DNA from 3 places in the Halomonas sp. NCCP-2165 genome. Region 1 is predicted to be linked to each of the others. Evidence: predicted binding sites of a transcription regulator. Region 1 holds the regulator's gene; each other region holds the start of a gene.

The links. The regulator sigma-54, encoded in region 1, starts transcription at its own class of promoters, with help from an activator protein. The targets are predictions, from matches to a motif close to TGGCACNNNNNTTGCTNT.
Region 2: the regulator sigma-54 is predicted to act here: its motif matches at 1,162-1,179, upstream of speB (agmatinase).
Region 3: the regulator sigma-54 is predicted to act here: its motif matches at 846-863, upstream of NFU04_RS14040 (P-II family nitrogen regulator).

Annotation. Positions count from the first base shown of each region.
Region 1 covers NZ_BRCY01000004.1:48,599-50,847, reverse strand. Annotated here, with positions in the region: gene lptB (LPS export ABC transporter ATP-binding protein) at 1-65, shown strand, start outside; gene NFU04_RS03090 (RNA polymerase factor sigma-54) at 417-1,829, shown strand; gene hpf (ribosome hibernation-promoting factor, HPF/YfiA family) at 1,994-2,249, shown strand, end outside.
Region 2 covers NZ_BRCY01000026.1:3,136-5,384, forward strand. Annotated here, with positions in the region: gene NFU04_RS12885 (sigma-54 interaction domain-containing protein) at 1-1,044, opposite strand, end outside; gene speB (agmatinase) at 1,223-2,173, shown strand.
Region 3 covers NZ_BRCY01000032.1:7,804-10,052, reverse strand. Annotated here, with positions in the region: gene NFU04_RS14045 (ammonium transporter) at 1-393, opposite strand, end outside; gene NFU04_RS14040 (P-II family nitrogen regulator) at 447-785, opposite strand; gene NFU04_RS14035 (accessory factor UbiK family protein) at 1,060-1,398, shown strand; gene NFU04_RS14030 (YifB family Mg chelatase-like AAA ATPase) at 1,459-2,249, shown strand, end outside.

The DNA of each region.
Region 1 (2,249 bases):
CCGAGGCGATCCTCGCCAACCGCCGGGTGCGTGAGGTCTATCTGGGCGAGGATTTCCGCCTCTAGGCTATGCCCGAAAACTGGCTGCGCTCGGCCATACGGCGTTAAAAATCGGCTCGTGCGCGAGTCCGATCAAAGTACTCATTTACACCGCGTAAACTCGTACGCGAGCCCGGTCCGTCTTTTCGCCGATTTTTGCCTTGTCTGACCTTCGCTCGCCGACTTTTCAGACAAAGCCTGCGAAACCACGGGGAATCGCCGCTGCCAATTCGCTGAAAGTCTTAGCCACGAGATCGATTTGGCATATTCATTGCGGCTGGCATATAACTTGCTACGAAGTCATGCCCAATGGGCTTGCACAGGCACCGGCGGCGGGCTACCGTGTCTCCCACCTTTGTCGCGGAACCCTAGCTCACCATGGCAATGAAACCCTCGTTGCAGCTCAGGGTCGGCACACAGCTGACCATGACCCCACAACTGCAGCAAGCCATCGCCCTGCTGCAGCTCTCCACCCTCGACCTGCGCCAGGAGATCCAGCAGGCCCTGGAGTCCAATCCCATGCTGGAACTGGACGAGGCCTACGGCGAACTGGCGGTGGAGGCGCCCAAGGAGGACGACTGGTCCGAGGCGATTCCCGAGCAACTGGCGGTGGACAGCGACTGGTCCGACACCTATCAGGACATGGCCCCCAGCGGTGGCGGCGAGGCGCCGGACTTCGAGCGCAATGCCGATGTTCCCAGCCTGCGCGATCACCTGACCTGGCAGCTGGCCATGACCGACCTGACCGCGCCCCGTGAGCGGGCCATCGCCGAGAGCCTGATCGATGCCGTGGATGCCAACGGCTACCTGACCCTGCCCCTGGAGGAGATCACCGAGGGGCTGCGCCAGCAGGACCTCGCCGGCCTCAAGGTCGGCGACGTGGAGGCGCTGCTGATGCGCCTGCAGCAGTTCGAGCCCACCGGGGTCTTCGCCCGCGACCTGCGCGAGTGCCTGCTGCTGCAACTCGGCGCCCTCCCCGACGACACCCCCCTGCTGCCCCAGGCCAAGCGCCTGGTGCGCCAGTTCCTCGAGGCCCTGGCGGGGGACGATCGCAAGCTGCTCAAGCGCCGCCTGCGCCTCGAGGACGACCAGCTGGATACGCTGATCCAGCTGGTCCGGAGCCTCGACCCGCGCCCCGGCCAGGCCTATGCCGAGGGCGGCAGCGACTATGTAATCCCCGACCTGATCGCCCGCCATGACCGCGATGGCTGGCGGATCGAGCTCAATCCCGAGGCGCTGCCGCGGATGCGCATCCAGCCCGACTATGCGGCGCTGATCCGCCGCGCCGACAAGAGCGACGACAACACCTTCATGAAGCAGCACCTGCAGGAGGCACGCTGGCTGCTCAAGAGCCTCTCCAGCCGCAATGACACCCTGCTGCGGGTGGGCCAGGAGATCATGACCCGCCAGCTCGACTTCCTCGAGCGAGGCGAAGAGGCCATGAAGCCCCTGGTGCTCGCGGATATCGCCCAGACGGTGGAGATGCATGAATCGACCATCTCCCGGGTCACCACCCAGAAGTACATCCACACCCCCCGCGGGGTCTTCGAGCTCAAGTACTTCTTCTCCAGCCAGGTGGGGGGCGGCGAGGGCGACGCCCACTCCAGCACCGCCATTCGCGCCCGGCTCAAGAAGCTGATTGGCGAGGAGCCGCCGCGCAAGCCACTCTCCGACAGCAAGCTGGTGAGCCTGCTCGCCGAGGATGGCATTCAGGTGGCGCGGCGCACCGTGGCCAAGTATCGCGAGGCCATGGGCATCCCCCCCTCCAGCGAGCGCAAGCGTCTCTCCTGACCGGCAACGCCTTCGTCGATTCTCGGAAAAACCATTTATCCCATTGATCTCAATGGGATAAAAATCCGATAAGGCTTGCGTTGGAAATCCCCGACGCCAAGGGGTTTGCAGGGGCGAAAAAAGGGTTACAATCGAGATGACACCCGCAGGAAGAGGAGCGTGCCATGCAAGTCAATATCACCGGCCATCACGTCGAATTGACCGATGCACTGCGTGACTATGTGAACGAGAAGCTCGCACGACTGGAGCGGCATTACGACAATATCACCACGGCACAGTTCACCCTGTCCGTCGAGAAAGAACGCCAGCAAGCCGCTTGCGTACTCCACGCTGCCGGTGCCGATCTGCACGCCGAAGCCCAGGATGGCGACATGTATGCCGCTATCGATGCGCTCGCCGACAAGCTCGACCGCCAACTGG
Region 2 (2,249 bases), on a different contig from region 1:
ACCATAGCGGCGGTTGAGGCGCGCCAGCTGCAGCTCGACCAGACCGGGAATGTCCTCGGGACGCTCGCGCAGCGGTGGCAGGGTCACCGGAATCACGTTGAGCCGGTAGTAGAGGTCGAGACGAAACCGCCCCTCTTCGACCCGCCGCGCCAGGTCCTGGTTGGTGGCCACCACCAGGCGAAAATCGACGCGCCGCGCCCGGGTATCGCCGAGGCGAGTCAGGCTGCCGTCCTGGATCACTTTGAGCAGCTTGGTCTGCATGGCCAGGGGCAGCTCACCGATCTCGTCGAGGAAGAGGGTCCCACCCTGGGCCTGCTCCATCAGTCCCGCCTTGCCCTGGCGGGCGGCGCCTCTGAAGGCCCCCGGCTGATAGCCGAACATCTCCGACTCGAAGAGGCTCTCGGGAATGGCCCCGCAATTGACGTCGACAAAGGGCCCCTCGCGGCGGCGACTCCAGCGGTGCAGCTGGCGGGCGAAGGCGGTCTTGCCGACGCCGGATTCGCCCAGCATCAGCACGCTGGCATCGGTGGGGGCGACCCGCTTGAGCAGCAGGGCGATCTCGCGCATCAGCTCGCTGCGGATGCGCAGCTCTCCCTGGGACTCATCCAGCGCCAGGTCATCGCCGAGGGAGGCCGCGGCGCTGCGCTTGAGGTGCTCGCTGAAGCGGCGCTGCAGCAGCTGGTACTCCTGCTGCAGCCACTGCAAATCGGTGAGGTCCATGGAGCGGCTGATAATACGCTCGAGGCGCTCCCCGACGAAGACCGGGTAGGCCTGGGCAATCACCCGACGCCCGGTACTGGTGGTCTGCATCACCTGGGCCGGTCGGCCGCTGCGCATCACCTCGAGGCTCACCGACGGCGTCAGGACCCTCTCCGCCTCGAGCCGCTGGACCGTGGTGGCGCACAGCGCCTCCCGGGACATGCCATAGACCGCGGCGGCGCCGGGGCTGACGTCCAGCACCCGCCCCTCGCCGTCGACGATAAAGATATGGTCATTGGCATTCTCCACCAGGGTCGTCAGCACCCGGGCATCGATCTCGCTCATCCGCCCTCCGATTCATTACTGCATCAATCATGCATTTTTGCATCACCGATCGCGTCTCAGCAATGTAAAAATGCATCACTTGGCTGGAAACCCTCGCGAAATCATGGGCGTAAAATCTGGCACGCTTTATGCATTAGAGCCAGGGAAGCCACTGTGTGCGACCCATCGAGGAGTTTCCATGAGCGAGTTCAACCAGCCCCTGGGCGGTAACGAGATGCCCCGCTTCGGCGGCCCGGCCACCATGATGCGCCTGCCGACCCAGGCCGACGCCCGGGGCCTGGATGCGGCCTTTATCGGCGTGCCCCTGGATATCGGCACCTCCAATCGCCCCGGGGCCCGCCTGGGGCCCCGCCAGATCCGCGACGAGTCGCGCATGCTGCGCCCCTATAACATGGCCACCCGCGCCGCGCCCTTCGACAGCCTGCAGGTGGCGGATATCGGCGACGTGCCGGTCAACACCTTCAACCTGCCGAAGAACCTGGACATCATCGACGCCTTCTACCAGGAGGTGCTGAGCCACGGCACCACGCCCCTGACCATGGGCGGCGATCACACCTTCACCCTGCCGATCCTGCGCGCCATCGCCCGCCGGCACGGCCCGGTGGGGCTGATCCATATCGATGCCCACGCCGACGTCAACGACCATATGTTCGGCGAATCCATCGCCCACGGCACGCCGATCCGTCGCGCCCAGGAGGAGGGCCTGCTGGACAGCCAGCGGGTGGTGCAGATCGGCCTGCGCGGCACCGGCTACGCCGCCGACGACTTCGACTGGTGTCGCCGCCAGGGCTTCCGGGTGGTCACCGCCGAGCAGTGCTGGCACAAGTCCCTGGAGCCGCTGATGGCCGAGGTGCGCGAGCAGATGGGCGACGGCCCCGTCTATATCAGCTTCGATATCGATGGCCTCGACCCCTCGGTGGCCCCGGGCACCGGCACCGTGGAGATGGCCGGCCTGACCGCGGCCCAGGGCCTGGAGATCGTGCGCGGCGCCTGGGGGCTCAACGTGGTGGGCGGCGACCTGATGGAGGTGGCGCCGCCCTATGACCCGACCGGCAACACCGCCCTGATGGGCGCCACCCTGCTCTACGAGATGCTCTGCGTACTGCCCGGCGTGATGCGTCGCGACTGATTCCGGCCACCGGGCCGCATGGCACCTCCATGCGGCCCCCGGCGCGCCAGGGGACGGCGCGCCAGCCGGTGACCCA
Region 3 (2,249 bases), on a different contig from region 1:
GCGCTCGGCCACGGCCCCGGAGACGATGGACATGGCGGTGGCCACGAACACCACCTGGAAGAAGTAGTCGGCACGCAGGGAGTAGTAGGGGGCGTCATCGCCACCGGCCAGCACCGCGTCCGCGCTGTTCTCGCCGCCCAGCAGGAAGCCGAGGCTGGGCAGCACGCCGCCCTCGCTGCTGGAGTACATCAGGGTGTAGCCCACCAGCAGGTACATGGTGCAGGCGATGGCGAACAGCGCGATGTTCTTGGTCAGGATCTCGGCGGTGTTCTTGGAGCGCACCAGGCCCGCCTCGAGCATGGAGAAGCCGGCGGCCATCCACATCACCAGGACGCCGCAGATCAGGAAATAGAAGGTGTCGAGCGCGTAACTCAGCTCTACTAGATCGGTCATGGTCGTAACTCCTGAGCCAGTCGGGCTGGCTGGAAGGGGAAAGAGGGGCGAACTCAGACGGCGTCGGCGCCACGCTCACCGGTGCGAATACGGATCACGTCCTCCAGGCTGGTGACGAACAGCTTGCCGTCACCGATCTTGCCGCTGTTGGCGGCGCCACGGATGGCGTCCAGCACCGTCTCGACGCGGGCATCGTCGACGGCCACCTCGACCTTGACCTTGGGCAGGAAGTCGACGACATATTCGGCGCCGCGGTACAGCTCGGTATGGCCCTTCTGGCGGCCGAAGCCCTTGACCTCGGTGACGGTGATGCCCTGAACGCCGTTGTCGGCCAGGGCCTCGCGGACGTCGTCGAGCTTGAAGGGCTTGATGATGGCGGTGATGAGTTTCATCCCGGTCTCCCTACAGCGAAGTTGTCATTGGCGTGCAGCAGGCGACTGCCTGCCTTAGCTAGTGCGTAAAGCATGCCAACTGTAGGTTTTTTCCTTGTAAAGCAGTCGCCTGTCTGGCTCTTGTGGCGCCGGGGGGACGATAATGGCGCGCCGGGATGCACCAGGCTGGTGCTCGCCGTCCGGGGTGGTGCATCCTCGCGGCGCATGCGTGATGGCCGTGGCTTGCGTATCCTGTAGGGCAGTTCATGGCGTTTTTTTCAGGAGTCGATCGGCGATGATCAACAACGAGCGAATCGGGCGTCTCGCCCAGCAACTGGGCGAGCGCCTGCAGGGGGCCTCCCAGGCCCCGGAGGAGCTGCAACGCAGCGTGCAGCAGGTGGTCAAGGGCGCCTTCGATCGCCTGGAGCTGGTCTCCCGGGAAGATTTCGACATCCTGATGGAGGTGCTGCAGCGCACCCGCTCCCGGGTCGAGGCCCTGGAGGGGCAGGTGGCCGAACTGGAGCGCCTGCTCCAGGCGCGGCTGGAGGCGGAGGCGCGGGATGCCTCACCCTCGCCGGCGGCGGAAGACGCCGGCGGTGGCGAGACGCAGGACGAGACGCCACCCCGGGCCTGAGTGTCGTCCTGGCGTCCCTGAGCTAGGGTTAAGGAATTCTCGACTACTCAGGGACGAGTCATGACGCTGGCCATCGTTACCACCCGTGCCGCCCTGGGGCTGGAGGCCCCGGAGGTGCGGGTGGAGGTGCATCTGGCCAATGGCCTGCCCGGCATTACCCTGGTGGGATTGCCGGAGACCGCCGTTCGCGAGAGCCGCGAGCGGGTGCGTAGCGCCCTGCTCAATGCCAACTTCGAGTTTCCCACCACCCGCCGCATTACCCTCAACCTGGCCCCCGCCGATCTGCCCAAGGAGGGCGGGCGCTTCGACCTGCCCATCGCCCTGGGCATCCTCGCCGCCTCCGGCCAGCTGCCCGCCGACGCCCTGGCCGACCTGGAGAGCCTGGGAGAACTGGCCCTGGATGGTCGCCTCTGTCCGGTGGGCGGGGTGCTGCCGGCGGCCCTGGCGGCCAAGCGCGCCGGGCGGCGGCTGATCCTGCCCCGGGAGAATGCCGCCGAGGCGGCCCTGGTGCAGGGCCTGGAAGTCCTGCCGGCAGCGCATCTGCTGGAAGTGGCGGCGCACCTCTGGGGGCGCGAGCCGCTGACGCCCCAGCCCCCCAGCCAGCCCGAGCCGGCGTGTCTCGAGGTCGCCGACCTGGCCGAGGTGCGCGGCCAGCCCCAGGCCCGTCGCGCCCTGGAGGTGGCCGCCGCCGGTGGCCACAACCTGCTCTTCGTGGGGCCGCCGGGCAGCGGCAAGACCCTGCTGGCCAGTCGTCTGCCGGGCATCCTGCCGCCCCTGGACGAGGACGAGGCGCTGGCGCTGGCGGCGATCCGCTCGGTGGCGGGGGAAGCGCCGCTCGAGGGGTGGGGCAT